3 regions of the Solwaraspora sp. WMMD792 genome follow, and region 2 is predicted to be linked to each of the others. Evidence: riboswitches for the same ligand, from Rfam matches in the RefSeq annotation. Region 2 holds a riboswitch; each other region holds the start of a gene.
What was found. A riboswitch is a leader RNA that binds a small molecule or an ion and turns the genes downstream of it on or off. The one in region 2 is predicted to bind cyclic di-AMP.

Region 1 (5,896 bases), 2.0 Mb from region 2:
AAAGTAGGAAGCTGGCGGCGATCCCGCGCGCCTACGACGAAAGCCCTGGTTGGGATTGTGGTCCTGACCAGGGCTTTCGGTGTGGAGCGGGTGACGGGAATCGAACCCGCACTGTCAGCTTGGGAAGCTGATGTTCTGCCATTGAACTACACCCGCGAGCGGCCCCACTCTACCCGGTCCGCCCGGTCACTGCGCAACAGGCCCGGCCGCCGGCCGAGCACAGCACGGGGTACGGCTCGACACCCGTCGACCGAGCGTCAACGGGTAGCGCGTCGACGCGTCGGCCGGTGCACGCGGCGGGTCAGCAGGCGACCGGGGTCGGCACCGGGTGGGAGACGCTGCCGCTGGTCGGGTCGAGCCAGACCTGGACGGCTGGTTGCCGTGGCGCCGCCGCCGCGTAGTGGCCGGTGCTGCCACCGCGTTGCGCCACCATCGCCACGTCGACGGTGAACTCGAACAGTCGCCAGTCGACGTGCGGCACGGCCCCGAGATCGCTGGCGAGCCGACCCACCTTGGCCGGATCGGTGACCGGATGCGCCCGACCTGCCAGGTACGCCTCGTCGTCACTCTCCTCCGGCGGGAACGAGTGCAGCGCGTACCGACCGTCCCGCTCCAGGTCACGCCGCTTCGGCGAGTCGATGATGAAGCAGAACAGCCCGCTGTCGGTGATCACCGGGGAGACCGGGTGCACCCGGGGACCACCGTCGGCTCGGACGGTGGCGAGGTAGCCGAGGCCGGGACCGTACTGCTGCATGAGGAGTCGGATCGCCGTGGCCAGGCGGGGCTCGTCGGCTGCGAACTCGGACCAGGTTGCCATGCGATGATTCTATCGAACATGTGTACGAAGAGATAGTCGGATCGCCCGGCCAAGCCGATCCGGGTACGTTCCGGCCAGGACACCGGCCGCGCGGTCGCACCGGCCGCACGGTCGCTATCGTGTGACGATGCTCCTCTCCGACCGGGACATCGTCGCGGAGACCAAGACCGGCGGCCTCTCCCTCGAGCCGTTCGAACCCTCGCTCATCCAGCCGTCGAGCATCGATGTCCGGCTCGACCGGTATTTCCGGGTCTTCAACAACCACCTGTACACCCACATCGACCCGGCCACCCGGCAGGACGATCTGACGTCCCAGGTCGAGGTGCCCAGCGGCGACCCGTTCGTCCTGCACCCCGGTGAGTTCGTCCTCGCCTCCACGCTCGAGGTCGTCTCGCTCGGCGACGGCCTGGCCGCCCGACTGGAGGGCAAGTCGAGCCTGGGTCGGCTGGGCCTGCTGACCCACTCCACCGCCGGCTTCATCGACCCCGGCTTCTCCGGCCACGTGACGTTGGAGTTGTCCAACGTGGCGAACCTGCCGATCAAGCTCTGGCCCGGGATGAGGATCGGCCAGTTGTGCATCTTCCGGCTCTCGTCGACGTCCGAGCATCCGTACGGGTCGGCGGTCTACGGATCCCGGTACCAGGGGCAGCGTGGGCCCACTCCGAGCCGGTCCTGGCAGCGGTGGCGCACCTGGCCGACCAGCTGAACCGGCTGGGCTGTTGGAGAGCCGGCGCACCGGCGGCGGGGAGGCGAAAGGCGCCCTCCCAAGCCGGGGGGAGACATGGGAGGGCGCCTTTCCGGTGGCCGGTGCTGCCGCTTGACGGGGGGATCAGCGGCACGCGCCAGGCCATGGGGAGGAGTGAGGTCTAGCCGGGCCTGCCGTAACTGTGCACACTCGAACCGATCTTGCGCATCTGCACCGGTTCGCCCGCCTGGGAGGCGTGCACGATCCAGCCGTTACCCACGTACATGCCGACGTGGGAAAGCCCGCTGTAGTAGAAGATGAGGTCGCCGGGGCGCAACTCGTCCCGGCTGACGTTGGCGGTCACCTGACGCTGCCGGGCGGCGTTGTGCGGCAGCGAGACGCCGGCCTGCGCCCAAGCGGCCAGGGTGAGACCCGAACAGTCGTAGCTGCCCGGTCCCGCTGAACCCCACACGTACGGCTTGCCGATCTGCGCGCAGGCGAAGGTGACCGCCTTGCCGGCCGCACCGCCGGGGTAGGTCGCCGGGCAGGGCGCGGGACGCAGCGAGCCGAGGGTGTTGGTCGAGCCGTACGCCTCCAGGCGCAGGTCCTGCAGCCGGTCAACCTCGGCGTCGATCTCCTTGGCCTTCGCCGCCAGCTGAGCCTCGGTGCTGGTCAGCTCGACGATCAAATCGTCGAGCGGGGCCTTCTTCGCGGCGTACTCGTTCTTGAGGTCGACGACGGCCTGCACGTCGCGTGCCTGCCGCCGGGCGAACTGGTCCAGCAGCTCGAGCTGGTCGGCGAGGTGGGTCGGCTTGCCGTTGGTCAGGATCGCGTTGAAGACCGACGGACTACCGCCCTTGTACGACCGGGCGGCGAACTCGCTGACCCGGTCCATCGCCAGGTCGATCTGGATCTGCAGCGGCTTGATCTTCTTCTGCAGTTCGTCCGCCTGCTTCTTCTTGGCGGCGAGGTCCTGCCGTACGGCGTTGTGCCGTTCGATCGTCGGTTCGAGCTCGGCCCAGACCTCGTCGATCTGCGACTCGATTTCGGCGACGGTCGGCTGCGCCTGCGCCGGCGCTCCGACCAGCAGCAGACCGACGCCGGTGGTGGCGGCGATCAACGCGGTGAGTATTCGGCTAGGGTCGTGCGGCGTTTTTTGCCGATGGTCGCGGCTGGACCACCGGAGGTATCGCCGAGGGGCGCTCGTAGCCACCGGACTCCTTCTCCCCAGACCGCCTACCGGGTTAGCTGACGGGTTCGGGCGGAAAGGAGACGCCCTACCGCAGGTGGCCTGCGGATTCACCCCGGAAGTGCCGTGGGTCCCCGGCTCGCCGTCAGACGGCGATTAGGCGGTGTCAGGCCGAGGTCAACCCGGCTGGTTGACGTCCTCCCGACTCGACGATCCCCAAGGGTAGAGAGCGGCGTTCTCGCTACGCAAGCGAGAACATGGACTATCTCATTGAGTACGCAGGCGATTGCGTATCGTGCATAGGCTGCCATCGTTCAAGCGTTCGAATCTTGCCGGGCGGACCGGCCCGTTCATACCGGTCCGCCCGTACGTTCGGCCGACCAACGCGCGCCACTCAGATTGCCTCGGCGGGCTGGCTGACCTGCCGCGATCAGCCGACCCGCTTGAATCCGGCGAGCGGCATGTTGTCGATGTTCTCCATCTGCACGGGTTGACCCGCGCGGGGAGCGTGCACCATCAGGCCATTACCGATGTAGATCCCCACGTGATGCAGATCACTAAAGAAGAATACGAGATCCCCGGGTTTGGCGTTGGCGCGGCTGACCGAACTGCCCTGATTCCACTGAGTTCCGGTGTAATGCGTGAGGCTGACACCGGCACTTGCCCAGGCGTACTGGGTCAGGCCGGAACAGTCGAAGGCGTTCGGCCCGGTGGCACCCCAGACGTACGGCTTACCGAGCTGTGCGCACGCGGTGCGGACCGCGGTTCCGGCGGCTCCGCCGACCGACACCGCCGGGCACGGGCCGGAGGCACCAGATCCGCCGGTGTAGCCGGTGGACTGGTACGCGGCGTTGCGCGCCCGCTCCAGGCGCTTGATCTCGGCGTCGATGGTCTTGCGCTGCTCGGCGAGCGTCTTGTCCTGTGCCTGCTGCTTCGTGATCAACTCGTCCAGCGTCTGCCGTTCGGCGAGATAGCGGTCCCGGGTCTCCAGAACAGCGGTGATCTTTTCCTGCCGACGCTTGGAGATTCGGTCCAGCACCACGAGCTGATCCGCCAGGCTGGTCGGTGATCCGGTCCGGAGCAGGGCGTTCAGTTCGCTCGACGGCCCGGTCCGGTAGTAGCGGTTGGCAACCTCGCCGATCTCATCCGCCGCCAGGTTGGCCTGCAGGGACAGGGGGCGGATCTTCTCGTCGAGCGCGGCCGCTTTCTTCTCGTTGGCCTTGAGCTCGCTGTGCACCTTGTTGTACTGCTCGATGACCGGTTCCAGTTTCAGCCACTGGGCATCCAACTCGGCTTCGATCTCAGCCAGCGTCGGCTCGGCGTGGGCCGGCCCAGCCGGGGAGAGCAACGCGATTACGGCGAGCAACAGCGTGATCGCACTATGCCGCAAGAGCCGTAAAGGCCGATGCTCTCCGCGTCGATATCGGGACCCACTGTGACGATGGATGTGCGAATTTGCGAGCGCACGTGCCATTGGCAGCGACTCCTTCAATGGTTCGATCGCTGGGGCCTCACGGGCGGGGGTACGGAGGCCGACATCCGCAGCGGTCGGTGCATCACCTTATTGGAAAGCGCGGTGTTCGTTCAAGACCGCCTGCCGCCTCTGCTTCCTCCGTGGCAACCGCTCGGCGCCGCCCGCAGCACTGCTTCTCCCGTAGCAGCTGCTTCTCCCGCAGCTACCGCTTATCCTGCGGTCACCGGTCTGGGCGGTTAGCGTGATGACATGGAGTCGCTCAGCCTCGCGGAGGAGCTGGTCCTGCTCAGCTATGACGATTCCGGGACCGCGACCGTCGCTTCCCCAGAGCTCGACTACGCCGTCGCCGGGGCGGTGTTGTGCGACCTCGCCGTCGGCGGCCAGATTGCGATTGACGCAGACGGCCGGGTGCTGGCCGACGACAACCCGACCGGCGGCAACCCAGCCGACGACAGCCAGGCCGACGACGATCCCGCCGGCGGGTACGCGCCCGGCGGAGCCCCGGGTCGAGGCCACGGTCGGGAGCTGCTCGACCAGGTACGGACCAGGATCCAGGCCGAGCCTGGCCGCGCGACCCGCGACTGGGTGGTCGATCTGTCCCACGGTGTAGTCGACGAGGTACTCGACGGGCTGGTCGCCTCGGGGGTGCTCCGCCGGGAACGGGACCGGGTGCTCTGGGTGCTGCCCCGGACCAGGTTCGCTCCGCCGGACGGCGTCGAACCGCCCGCCGAGACGGAGACCCGGCGACGGCTGGCCGCCGCCGAGCGCGGCGCGGGACCGGTCGGACCACGTACCGCCGCGTTGGCCTGCCTGCTGAACGCACTCGACGTGCCGGACGTCGGTGCTGCACGGCCTTCGGACGCGCGGCACCGGCCGCCCGCGGTGCTCGGGCCGGCGGCCTGGCCGATCGCCGCGACCACCGACGTCGTCGACGGGTACCGGGCGACGGTCGCCCGCAGCGTCTTCACCGCCACCGACGTCGCGACTGGCAGCTAGCTGACCCCGGTAGGCGACGGCGCGAACCGCCGCCACAGCAACCGGACCACACCGCCGCCGACCGCCCCGATCAGCGCCCCGGTCGCGTTGTTGACCCAGTCGTAGCCGACACACTCGCGGCCGACGCCGAGCACCGCCTGGGCGACCTCGACGCCGGCCGGGGCCAGCACGAGCAGCCCGGTGGCCAGCGCTGGCCGGTGGACCGCCAGCACGGTACAGAACGCCAGCGGTACGAACATCGCCACGTTGCCGACCCGTTCACCGAGCGAGTCGACGGTGACCAGCCCGGACCACAGCACCGCCGGATCGGTGAGCGACCGGAGGCACGCGGCGAAGACCTGGCCGTCCGGGCCGGAAACGGAGACCCCGGGGGCGAGCGGTACGCCGGACCCGGTCGGTGCCGGTGGCAGGGTGAGCGCGGCGATCGCGGCGGCGCTGAGAAGCATCCCGAGCGTCGGCCAGCGCGCCCAGCCGAGCCGTACGGCGAGCGGCCGGTGCACCAGCAGGCTCACGCCGGCCAGCACCGCCAGGGTGAGGAACGGCCAGGGCTGGGAGAGGAATTCGCGGGCCCAACCCAGCACCCGCTTCTCCCTACTCCTCGGCCGACGATGACGATGACGCCGACGATGCTACCGCTGGCTTGACCGACCTGAGCAGCACCGTCGCCACATCGACGACCTCGACGTTCTCGCCCGCCGCGCCACTGGACTGCTTGCCGGTGACCCCGTCGCCGAG
Region 2 (5,896 bases):
GGTTGTTCGAGGCGTTGTGGGCGCAGGCCCGGCAGTTGGTGGCCCCGGCCCGGCTGCCCGGACAGGCCGAGTTCGAGGACGAGTTGTCGGACCGGGACGATTTCCGGGACTTCCTGCGGGCCTGGTGGCCCCGCCTGCTGCCGCGACACGTGCTGGGCTGGCTGGCCCGGCCGGACCGGCTGCGTCGGTACGCGCGGGGAGTGCTCGACCCGGCCGAGATCACGGTGCTCGCCGACGCGTTCGGTGGCCTGGCGGACAACGGGCCGACGATCGCGGACGTGGCGCTGCTGGACGAGTTGGACGAACTGCTCGGCCGGCCACCGCAGCCCCGCCGCCGGCACCGGGATCCGTTCCAGGTGACCGGCGGGGTGCGTGAGGTGACGACCTTCGCCGATCGGGACCGGGCGGCCCGGGCCGCCGCCCGGGAGCGGCCGGCCGACTACCGGGAGTACGCCCACGTGGTGGTCGACGAGGCGCAGGACGTGTCGCCGATGCAGTGGCGGATGATCGGGCGCCGGGGCCGACTCGCCTCCTGGACGGTGGTCGGGGATCCGGCGCAGACCGCGTGGACCGGGGATCCGGCCGAGCTCGCCCAGGCCCGGGACCGGGCGTTGGGGCGGCGGCCGCGGCGGGAATTCCAGCTGACCACGAACTACCGCAACCCGGCGGAGATCTTCGAACTGGCCGCCGAGGTGATCCGCGAGGTCGCTCCGGACGCCCCGTTGCCGACGGCGGTCCGATCGACCGGGGTGGCGCCACGCCGGGACCGGATAGCTGCGGCGGTGCTGCCGGCTGCCGTCCGTACCGCGACCGCCGAGATGCTGGCCGCAGTGGAGGGGACGGTCGGCGTCATCGCCGCGGTGGCCCGGCGGGACGAGGTCGCCGGCTGGCTCGGCGAGCTGGCGACCTCTCGGCTGCAGGTGGTGTCGAGCCTGCAGGCGAAGGGCATGGAGTACGACGCGGTGGTGCTGGTGGCCGGCGAGGAGATCCGTGCCGAGTCCGAGGCCGGGGTGCGCACCCTCTACGTCGCGCTCTCCCGGGCGACGCAGCGGCTGGTCACCATCGACCTCGACCCGGAGTCGATTGCACATATTGCTATGTGAGCATTAGTCTACTGACGAGACGCCGGGCGACGGAGGGTGGCAGGCGTGGGAGTCGGACACGATCACGGCGCCGGGAGCACCGGCCAGCGACACTACGGGCGTCTCTGGGCCGCCTTCGCCCTGCTGGCGGGCTTCATGGTCGTCGAGGCGGTCACCGCGCTGGCCACCGGCTCCCTGGCACTGCTGTCCGACGCCGGGCACATGTTCACCGACGTACTCGGCATCGGCATGGCGCTCGCGGCGATAGCCGCGACCCGGCGACCGACCGGGGAGCCGCAGCGCACCTTCGGCCTCTACCGCCTCGAGGTGCTGGCCGCGCTGGCGAACGCCGTACTGCTCGCCGGGGTCGCGCTCTACGTCCTGGTTGAGGCGGCCCGCCGGTTCGCCGATCCGGAGCCGGTGACGGTCGGCCCGATGCTGGTGGTGGCGGTCGCCGGACTGCTCGCCAACATCGTCGCCTTCGCCCTGCTGCGCCAGGGGGCCAGGGAGAGCCTCAACGTACGGGGCGCCTACCTGGAGGTACTCGGCGACCTGCTCGGCTCGGTGGGAGTGCTGGTGGCCGCCACGGTGATCGCCACCACCGGCTGGTGGTACGCCGACCCGCTGGTCGCCGTCGGTGTCGGGGTGTTCATCCTGCCGCGCACCTGGCGGCTGGCCCGGGCCGCGCTGCGCATCCTGGTGCAGGCGGCGCCGGAGCATGTGGAGGTCGCCCGGGTCCGCAGCCGGCTGGCCACCGTGCCGGGCGTCTGCGACGTGCACGACCTCCACGTCTGGACGCTCACCCCGGGCATGGAGGTGGCCTCGGCACACCTGGCCGTGACCCCGTCAGCCGATATCGGCACGGTGCTGCGGGACGCCCGGACGGCCCTGCACGACGAGTTCGGTATCGAGCACGCGACGCTGCAGATCGAGCCGCTGGCCCCCGCCGACTCCTGTGGACCGGCCGACTGGTGATTAGCAGATGCTTAAGTTTCGTGACCTTACCGCGACGTTGACAGCTACGATATACGTATATTTCTGATTTTTCCAGACATAACATGGCTATCGATACCGGGACGGCAACCCGGGGAACCGGTAGTCTCGGCCCCGGTCTCCGCTCGGGCGGCGCCCCTCCGGCGCCCGCGGAGGCCGTCGCCTAATCGCCGTACGGCGAGCCGGGGAACCACGTACCTGGGGTGCATCCGCGTCACGCGGTAGGGATCTTCCGTCCCGAACCCGTCAGCTAACCCGGTCGGCGGCTGACGGAAGGAACGCACAGTGTCACGCACAGTCCACAGGAAAACCCGATTCGCGTTGTTGGCGGCGTTGACCGCCGCCCTGATGGCCGTCACCGGCACCCCGATCGGCTCGCCGGCCGGAGCCGCCCTGCCCACGAACCGACCCGACCGGGTCGACGACGAGGGCGGCACCGACAGCCTGCGCAAGGAGCTCGATGCGGCCTCGAAGGGCTGGATCGACGCCAAGGCGGCGCTCAACCATTCGAAGGACCGGCAGAAGAAGCTGTCCGAGCAGCTCGACACGGTCGGTGCTGAGCTGGAGCAACGGAACAGGAACGTCGGGCACATCGTCGACCGCGCGTACCGCAACGGCCGGCTCGGCCCGGTCTCCGCGCTGCTCAACAGCACCTCGCCGGAAGGGTTCATCGACCGGGCGGCGGCGCTGAGCGCGGTGACCGCCAACGAGGAGAAGCAGCTCCGCGAGCTGTACCGCACCCGTGACCAGGTGACCAGGTCCAAGGCTGCGATCGAGCATGAGATCCGGGAGCAGCAGAAGCAGGTCACCATCATGGACCAGCGCCGGAACCAGGCGGAGCGGGCCCTGGCCGTCGCGGTCGCCGCCGAGAAGGAGGCGGAGGAACGGGCGAGGCAGCAGGCGGCGGAGGAGGCCGAGCGGGCCGCCGCCAGCGGATCCTCCGGCTCAGGATCCTCCGGCTCCGGCTCGTCGGGATCCGGGTCGTCCAGCGCGTCGGCGACCCCGGCCCCACGCAACGCCAACGGCTCCTGGCCGGCCGAGTCGTGCAACGTCGACGACCCCACCACCTCCGGCTGCATCACGCCGCGTACGCTGCACGCCCTGAACCAGGCGAAGGCTGCCGGCTTCACCCGCTACGTGTCCTGCTTCCGCAACGGCAGCTCCGGCGAGCACCCCAAGGGCCGGGCGTGTGACTTCGCCGCCCAGCCCAACGGCTTCGGTGGAGTGGCGACCGGCGGCGACAAGAGCTATGGCGACAACCTCGCGAACTACTACATCAACAACGCCGACCGGCTCGGCGTGCTCTATGTGATCTGGTACAAGCGGATCTGGCTGCCCAGCAGCGGCTGGAAGACGTACAGCGGCGCAGGCGGCGACCCGTCCAGCGACCACACCAACCACGTGCACCTGTCGGTGTACTGACGTCGCGCGTACGGGGGCGGACGGCCACGTCGGTGGCCGTCCGCCCCCGTACTGCTATGAACCGACGCCCCCGCCGGCTCGACGGTGATCCCCCGAATCGCCGTAGCGCATTCCCGGAGGACGATTCCTGTCAGCATCGATAATAGATGTGCAGGAGCCTCGGGCAGCACCGAAAGACCGATCGGCATATCGACCGACGGCCACCGGCATCCACACGAGAGCGCTCTACCACCACGCAGTCACACCCGGCTCACGCTGGGCACATTGCCGCCCGCGAGGCCGAGAGAGCGCTCTCACAGTTAGATATATAGCAGCAGCGGCACGGCTGTCAACAGACCGCGACGACCCCGTACCGGATGAACGAAACTTCATGTCGGGATATTGACAGGAGCCCGTATGTCTGATGACCTCCTGGCAATAACTCATTAATGGGCGTGAAATTTTTCGCGATCGTGGACTGCGCCCGACCCAACCCGGAGGCACCATGAACCTGTCGATCCGTGGCGCGCGAACAGGTCGTACGCCGCGCCGGATCCTGGCAGCCACCACCGTGACGGCGCTGGCCGCCACCGGACTGATCTTCGGCGTACTGCGCACCGCCGACGCCGCCACCGTCGGCGCCGGCAGCTACACCACCACCCGCCCGGCGGGCGCGGCCGCCCCGACCGCCTGCGGCAACATCTCCGCCAACCCCCGGCAGTACGTCACGGGCAACGCCCCAGCCGGCGCGGTGCCGACCAACGACTGGTGGTCGTCGCTGCTGTTCAAGCGGTACAACTGCGCCTACTCCGACCCGCTGCACGCCCACCCGATGTCGTTCCAGCCGACCGCCGGCGGACTCGGCGTCTCCTACACCACCGAGGCGGCGATCTCCGGCACGTCGACCGGCGTCGGCGAATACCACTACCCGTACACCCGGGAGTTCACCCTCGGCGTCGCCGGACTCAACGCCCCGGACGTCAAGGTCGACGGCTGGACCGACTGGACGGTCAGCCCGTACTGGTCCGACGGGGCCCGTACCCTGCGCGCGACCGTCGGCCACGGTCTGCCGTTCGTGTACGCCCAGGTCACCGGCGGCAACGCGGAACTGTCGTTTCCCGGCACCCCGACGGTCTGGCACCACGGCGGCACCCGGGTCGGCTTCTCCATGCGCGGCCACGACTACGTCGCCTACGCCCCCAGCGGCGCGACCTGGACCGTCAACGGGACCACCATCAGCTCCACCCTCGCCGGCCGCGGCTACTTCTCCGTCGCGCTGCTGCCGACCGGCGCCGGCACCAGCGCCGCGCGGCGCACCGCCCTGATGGACAGCTACGGCCGGTACGCCCACGCGCACGTCACCGGCACCCGGGTCAGCTGGAGCTACGATCAGGCCAGCAGCACGGTCGACGCCACCTACAGCTTCACCACCACGGCCCGGGAGGGCTCCGTCACCGGCACGGTCGTCTCCCTCTATCCCCACCAGTGGAAGCACCTCGACGGCGGCAGCCCGATCGCCGAGACCTACGTGTCGGCCCGGGGCCCGATGCGCAACCTGATCGGCGCGACATCGTTCCGGACCGCGATGCGCTTCCACGGCGTACTGCCGGAGGTCCCGGCGGTGGCCACCAGCGTCGGTGCCGACCTCGCCACGCTCACCGCGCACCTGGACCAGGCCGCGTCCGGCGACCCGCTCGCCGGCTTCGACAACGACACCTACTGGACCGGCAAGGCGCTCGGCCGGGCCGCCCGGCTGGCCGAGATCGCCGACCAGCTCGGCCGCACCGCCCAGCGCGACCACCTGCTCACCGCGATCCGGAACCGGCTGACCGACTGGTTCACCGCCAGCCCCGGCAAGACCCAACGGGTGTTCTTCTACGACCAGGCCTGGGGCACTCTGGTCGGCTACCCCGCCTCGTACGGCTCCGACACCGATCTCAACGACCACCACTTCCACTACGGCTACTACATCGCCGCCGCCGCGACGCTGGCCAAGTTCGACCCCACCTGGGCGGCGACCAGCCAGTACGGCGGAATGGTCAACCTGCTGATCCGCGACGCCAACAGCTGGGACCGCAACGACCCGATGTTCCCGTTCCTGCGCGACTTCGACATCTACGCCGGCCATGACTGGGCCGCCGGACACGGAGCGTTCTTCGCCGGCAACAACCAGGAGTCGTCCTCGGAGGGAATGAACTTCGCCAACGCCCTGATCCAGTGGGGCCTGGCCACCGGCAACACCGCGATCCGCGACGCCGGGCTGTACATCTACACCACCCAGTCGGCGGCCATCCAGGAATACTGGTTCGACTCCTCGGACACCAACTTCCCGGCCTCCTTCGGCCACCGGTCGGTCGGGATGGTCTGGGGCGACGGCGGGGCGTACGCCACCTGGTTCAGCGCCGAGCCGGAGATGATCC
Region 3 (5,896 bases), 2.7 Mb from region 2:
TCTGGTCCGGCTCGTACTTCGCCGGGTCTGTCGGCGGCGCACCGTTGAGCGTCATCAAGCAGTACATCGAGCAGCAGAACCGTCCCGGTTAAGGCACTGCTCGGGCCTGGCGGCCCTCCCAGCGCGGGCCTTCACCCCCGGCCTGAAGGCCGGAGCACTGGCCCGCATTCCGGTAGCCGGTCACCCCGACGTCGTCGGTGGCCGCCGTCCAGACCAGGGTGACGTCGGTGGTGCTGATCTCGGCGACGGTCGGGGTGCCGGGAGTGGTCGGCGGCTCGGTGTCCGCCGCGGCGAGCGCCACGGACGCCGGTAGCAGGGGTGGGCCGAGCAGTGCGGCGGCGACCGCGACGCCGAGCCGGCGTCGGGTGTGGTTGGGATCGCGCCGGATCCACCGGCGGCAGCGGTGCGGCGGTTGCGGCATGGACATCTCGCTTTCGGTGCGGCCGCCGGGACGGACCAGCGACCTTGATATCCATGATTGTCGATTGACTAGCCGGGCACCACCGCGCCGGCGGCGCGCGACCGGATCGTCCGGTCGCGACCAGCGGATCGACCGACTGTGAGCTTGCCCACTACCGATCGACGAACCTCGAACCCATGCGGGGCGACGGAAAGGGCCCGGTCCGACCGTCGCCACAGACCGGGCGCGGCAGCCCAGCCGCTGCCCCAGGCCCCATATACAACGAAGCCTGCCGATGCATCGGCAGGCCGGGCAGCACTGTCGGACGGACCGGCGTCGCGGTCCTGACTTGTCGGCGATTCCCCGCCGTAACAATCGAGGACTAGCGTGGGGACGGGGAGGGCAACCCCCGTCCCCACCATCAGTTGCTAAACACGCACGAGCGGTCTGGCGTCCAGGTCGTGCGTGACGCGCGGGAGCCGGGCCACGCGAGTGGCTCTGGTTCCACCTCCTCTCGACAGGTGGTGCGCGGGCTGGCGGCGGAGTCCGGGCTTGGCCCGCCGCCAGCCTCGGGAGCTGTGCGGTTGACACGGTGATGTCGCCATCGCCGCGCCACGCGTCGACTACTTCAGCGGGGCACATCCATCGATGGAAGCGCTCCCATGCAGGGACTGTAGCCTGAGTCACGAGTTTGCGAAAGTCCGGCGGCTGATCAGCTCACGAAATGAAGGTGTGATGAGGCGGTCACGCCCATGTTCACCGGCCGAACTGCTGAACCGCCGTGGTCGCCCCGGCGACGATCAGCAGCGCATCCGGCGGGATCAACGTCTCAGGTCCCGCGTACCTCAGCTGCCGGTCCCGCTCCTTGATCCCGACCACCGTGATGCCGTACCGCTGACGTAGCCGGGACTCGGCCAACGTCCGGCCGGCGGCGTCCGGTGGGGCGCAGACCTTGGCGATGGCGAACCCGTCGTCGAACTCGATGAAGTCGAGCATCCGACTGGCCAGCAGGTGGGCCACCCGGTCACCCATCGCCGCCTCCGGAAAGATCACATGGTGCGCGCCGACCGAGGCGAGGATCCGGCCGTGCTTGGCGGTGATCGCCTTCGCCCAGACCTCCGGGACACCCAGCTCGGTCAGCGCCACCACGGTGAGGATGCTGGCCTCGACGTCCGAGCCGATGCCGACCACCGCGCGGGGGTAGTCGGCGACGCCACACTGGCGCAACGCCTGGTCATCGGTCGAATCCGCCTCGACCACCCTCGGCAGCCGCTCGGACCAGCGGTGCACCCGTTTGGGGTGCTCGTCGATGCCCAGCACGTCGTGGCCGAGACGGAGCAGAGACTGGGCGACCTGACCACCGAACCGGCCGAGGCCGATCACCACCACGCTGTCGGCGTCCGGCGGCCCGACCGGGGAATCGTCATCTCTCATCGAAGATCCGTCCGACGCTGCGACTTTCCCGCTTTTCCTCATACGCACTGTAGTCAGCCGCTAACCTCGGCGCAGCGAATCCGGCCCGCCTGACGACTTGTCGTACGCCGCCGAACGCAGACAGTGGACATCACCGAAAGTCGTTGCCTGGTAACGGATTTTTCAGCTCAGTCAGGATTGTCGAGGTGTTGATGCCGGTGACCGATCCGGTAAGCTTGCCGGCGGTCTCCGCCAGGCGGCGCCCACCGGTGCCGGCGGTGACCGCCGCCCAATCACCCTCCGGGGTGAGCCGGGGAACCACGTTTCCACCGGGGTGAATCCGCGCCAGCGGTAGGGATCGTTCCGTCCCGAACCCGTCAGCTAACTCGGTCGGCGGCCAAGGAAAGGAACAGGATGACCGCACCCCTCCGCCGGCGGATTCCGACGGCCGCGGCCCTCGCCGCCGTCGCCGCCCTGCTCGCCGGCTTCGTCGTAGCGTCGCCGGCCGCCGCTCAGGATCCGGACGACGAAGGCGCCCCGCCACTGCTCAGCGAAGTGCTCGAATCGACCGGCCGGGGCTACGTCGAAGCCAAGGCGGCGGTCGACGAGTCCCGCAAACGCCAGTTGAAACTCAACCTCGAGTTGGAAAAGGTCGAGGAACGGATAGCGGCGCTGACCCCACAGATCGGCCAGGTCGCCTCCAACTCGTACCGTCTCGGTCGGATCACCCCGGTGATGGTCCTGCTCAACAGCGCAGACCCGGACGCGTTGCTGGAACGCGCCGAAGGCCTGGACATGATCGCCATGCACGACAACAAGCGGATCCGGGAGCTCAACGAGGCCCGCGAACAGGCCGCCCGGGCGGTCGCCGCGATCGACGCCGAAGTGGCCCGCGAGGAACAGCAACTCGAAGCGATGGCCCGCCAGAAGAAAGAGGCCGAAAAGGCCCTGCAACTGGTCGGCGCGGTCGCCACCAACGGGTTCGTCTCGGCCACCTCGCCGGTCGCCGCCCAGGCGCCGCGCAACTCGGACGGTTCCTGGCCGTCCCAGTCGTGCAGTCTGGACGACCCCACCACGAGCGGCTGCATCACGCCGCGCACCATGCACGCGCTGAACGAGGCGAAGAAGGCCGGCTTCACCCGCTTCGTCTCCTGCTTCCGCCCCGGCGGACCGTTCGAGCACCCCAAGGGGCGGGCCTGCGACTTCTCCGCTCAGCAGCAGGGGTTCGGCGGCGACGCCTTCGGCGACGACCGGCTGTACGGCAACAACCTGACCGCCTTCTTCGTCCGCAACGCCGACAAGCTCGGCATCCTGTACGTCATCTGGTACCGGCAGTTCTGGTCACCGACCACCGGCTGGAGTTCGTACAGCGGCGCCGGCGGCGACCCGAACAGCGACCACACCAACCACGTACATCTGTCCCTGCTGTGACCTGACCTCACCTCGTGCGGTGCCGGGCCGGCCCGGCACCGCACGAGACGTAGGTCGTCAGTCGGTACGCGCCGACCGGCGTACCGGTGACCGGCCGGTCGGCTGCTGCGGCGGCGGACCGACCGGGCCGGCCGGCGGGATCGCCCGGGTGACCGGCTTGTCCGCAGCCACCGTGATCGATTCGCCGTGGTGGGTCAGGTCAACGGTGGCGTTGGGGTCGACGTCGCGCAGCGAGTAGGTCACCTCGTCGTGCTGGACCGCCACCCGCAGCCGCAGGCCCCGCCACATCATGGCGAACTCCAGCCGGTTGATCCGCTGTGGCAGCCGGGGAGCGAAGGCCAGCTCCCCGCCGTGGTCACGCATCCCCCCGAAGCCAGCGACCAGCGCGAGCCACGCCCCGGCCAGGGCGGCCACGTGGATGCCGTCGCGGGTGTTGCGGTTGATGTCGTGCAGGTCCATCAACGCGGCCTCACCCATGTAGTCGTGGGCGAGCTCCAGATGGCCGGTCTCCGCGGCGATCACCGACTGGGTGCACGCCGACAACGACGAGTCCCGCACCGTACGCCGCTCGTAGTAGGCGAAGTTGCGGGCCTTCTCCTCCTCGGTGAACGCGTCGCCCCGCCAGTGCATCGCCAGCGCCAGGTCGGCCTGCTTGACCACCTGCTTGCGGTACAGATCGAAGTACGGGTAGTGCAGCAGCAGCGGATAGTGGTCCTGCGGGGTGCCGGCGAAGTCCCACTCCTGGTGCCGGGTGAACCCGGCCGACTGCGGGTGCACACCCAGCTCGTCGTCGTACGGGACGTGCATCGACAGCGCCGCGTCCCGCCAGGCCGCGGTCTCCTCGTCGTCGACGCCGAGCACCCAGGCCCGGTCGGCGTAGCGCAGCGCGCAGTCGGCGGCGGTCAGCAGGTTCCGCTGCGCCATCAGGTTGGTGTAGATGTTGTCGTCGACCACGGCGGTGTACTCGTCCGGCCCGGTCACCCCGTCGATGTGGAACCGGCCGTGCCGGTCGTGGTGGCCCAGCGAACGCCACAACCGGGCGGTCTCCACCAGCAGTTCGAGGCCGATCTCCCGCTCGAACTCGACGTCCCCGGTGGCGTGCACGTACCGCCGGACCGCGTCGGCGATGTCCGCCGCCACGTGGAACGCGGCCGTGCCGGCCGGCCAGTACGCCGAGCACTCCTGGCCACGGATGGTCCGCCACGGGAACGCCGCCCCGTTGAGCCCGAGCATCCGGGCCCGCTCCCGCGCCTGGTCCAGGGTCGAGTGCCGCCAGCGCAGCACCGAGGCGACCGCCCCCGGCTGGGTGTAGGTCAGCACCGGCAGCACGAACATCTCGGTGTCCCAGAAGGCGTGCCCGTCGTACCCCGGTCCGGTCAGCCCTTTCGCCGCGATCGGCCGCTGCTCGGCTCGGGCACCGGCCTGCAGGACGTGGAACAGCCCGAACCGGACCGCCTGCTGGATCTCCGGGTCGCCGTCCACCCGCACGTCCGAGTGGCCCCAGAAGTCGTCGAGGTACTTGCGCTGCTCGGCGCAGAGCCCTTCCCAGCCGGAGATCCGGGCGCCGGCCAACGCCGCGCCGACCTGGTCGCGCAGCGCCGGCAACGAGCGCTGACTGGACCAGCCGTACGTCAGCAGCTTCACCATCCGCAGCCGCTGCCCCGGCTCCAGCAGGCAGGAGACGGTGGTCCGGACCCAGTCGTCGAAACCCTCGGTGCTGACCGACACCTCGCCGGGGCCGTCGATCTCGTGCCCCATCGCCGCCGCCATCCGCAGCCCGCTGGCCTTGGTCCGGTGAATGAGCAGCCCGCCGTCGGGCTGTACCAGCCGCTCCTCGGCCTGCAGCGGCGTCTCCAGCACCGCCGCGACGCGCGGGTCCTTGCTCTGTGCCGGCAGCTCCTCGTTGGCGACCAGCTCGGACTGCACGATGATGCGCAACGGCTCGTCGACCGCCTCCACCTCGAAGCAGATCGCCGCGACCGCCCGTTGGGTGAACGACACCAGCCGGGTGCTACGGACCCGGGCGGTACGCCCGGCCGGCGAGCGCCACTCCAGCCGACGGTCCAGCAGACCGGCCCGCAGGTCGAGCACCCGCTCGTGGGAGAGCAGGTCGCCGTAGCGCACGTCGAACGGTTCGTCGTCGATCAGCAGCCGGATCGGTTTGCCGTTGGTGACGTTGACCAGCGTCTGGCCGGACTCGGGGAAGCCGTAGCCGGCTTCGGCGTACGGCAGCGGCCGCAACTCGTAGAACGAGTTCAGGTAGGTGCCGGGCAGTCCGTGCGGTTCGCCCTCGTCCAGGTTGCCGCGGAATCCGACGTGCCCGTTCGCGAGGGCGAAGACCGACTCCGACTGGGCCAGGATGTCGAAGTCGAGCCGGGTCTCCCGCACGTGCCACGGCTCCACGGGGTAGGCCCGCTCGCGGATCACCGTTCGGCTCCGACCAGCAACTCCCCCAGATCGCTCACCACGATGTCGGCACCGTTGGCGAGCAGTTCGTCACCGATGCCGACCCGGTCGACACCGATGACACAGCCGAACTCCCCCGCACGCGCCGCCGTCACGCCGGCCAGCGCGTCCTCGAACACCGCGGCGTTGCCCGGCTCGACGCCGAGCTGCGCGGCAGCGGCCAGAAACGTGTCTGGTTCCGGCTTG

Region 1: linked by a shared signal. The riboswitch ahead of O7629_RS26965 (NlpC/P60 family protein) and the one ahead of O7629_RS18025 (hypothetical protein) in region 2 are both predicted to bind cyclic di-AMP.
Region 3: linked by a shared signal. The riboswitch ahead of O7629_RS30035 (hypothetical protein) and the one ahead of O7629_RS18025 (hypothetical protein) in region 2 are both predicted to bind cyclic di-AMP.

Annotation. Positions count from the first base shown of each region.
Region 1 covers NZ_JARUBH010000009.1:5,798,078-5,803,973, forward strand. Annotated here, with positions in the region: tRNA gene O7629_RS26950 (tRNA-Gly) at 83-156, opposite strand; gene O7629_RS26955 (pyridoxamine 5'-phosphate oxidase family protein) at 302-817, opposite strand; gene dcd (dCTP deaminase) at 945-1,523, shown strand; gene O7629_RS26965 (NlpC/P60 family protein) at 1,684-2,622, opposite strand; cyclic di-AMP (ydaO/yuaA leader) riboswitch at 2,721-2,864, opposite strand; gene O7629_RS26970 (NlpC/P60 family protein) at 3,122-4,165, opposite strand; gene O7629_RS26975 (GPP34 family phosphoprotein) at 4,415-5,161, shown strand; gene O7629_RS26980 (VanZ family protein) at 5,158-5,742, opposite strand; gene O7629_RS26985 (heterodisulfide reductase-related iron-sulfur binding cluster) at 5,753-5,896, opposite strand, start outside.
Region 2 covers NZ_JARUBH010000009.1:3,783,884-3,789,779, forward strand. Annotated here, with positions in the region: gene O7629_RS18015 (AAA family ATPase) at 1-1,103, shown strand, start outside; gene O7629_RS18020 (cation diffusion facilitator family transporter) at 1,149-2,057, shown strand; cyclic di-AMP (ydaO/yuaA leader) riboswitch at 2,226-2,356, shown strand; gene O7629_RS18025 (hypothetical protein) at 2,361-3,497, shown strand; gene O7629_RS18030 (glycosyl hydrolase) at 3,982-5,896, shown strand, end outside.
Region 3 covers NZ_JARUBH010000009.1:6,453,469-6,459,364, reverse strand. Annotated here, with positions in the region: gene tnpA (IS200/IS605 family transposase) at 1-92, shown strand, start outside; gene O7629_RS30045 (hypothetical protein) at 89-427, opposite strand; gene O7629_RS30040 (TrkA family potassium uptake protein) at 1,157-1,834, opposite strand; cyclic di-AMP (ydaO/yuaA leader) riboswitch at 2,090-2,225, shown strand; gene O7629_RS30035 (hypothetical protein) at 2,228-3,244, shown strand; gene O7629_RS30030 (glycoside hydrolase family 65 protein) at 3,302-5,671, opposite strand; gene O7629_RS30025 (beta-phosphoglucomutase family hydrolase) at 5,668-5,896, opposite strand, start outside.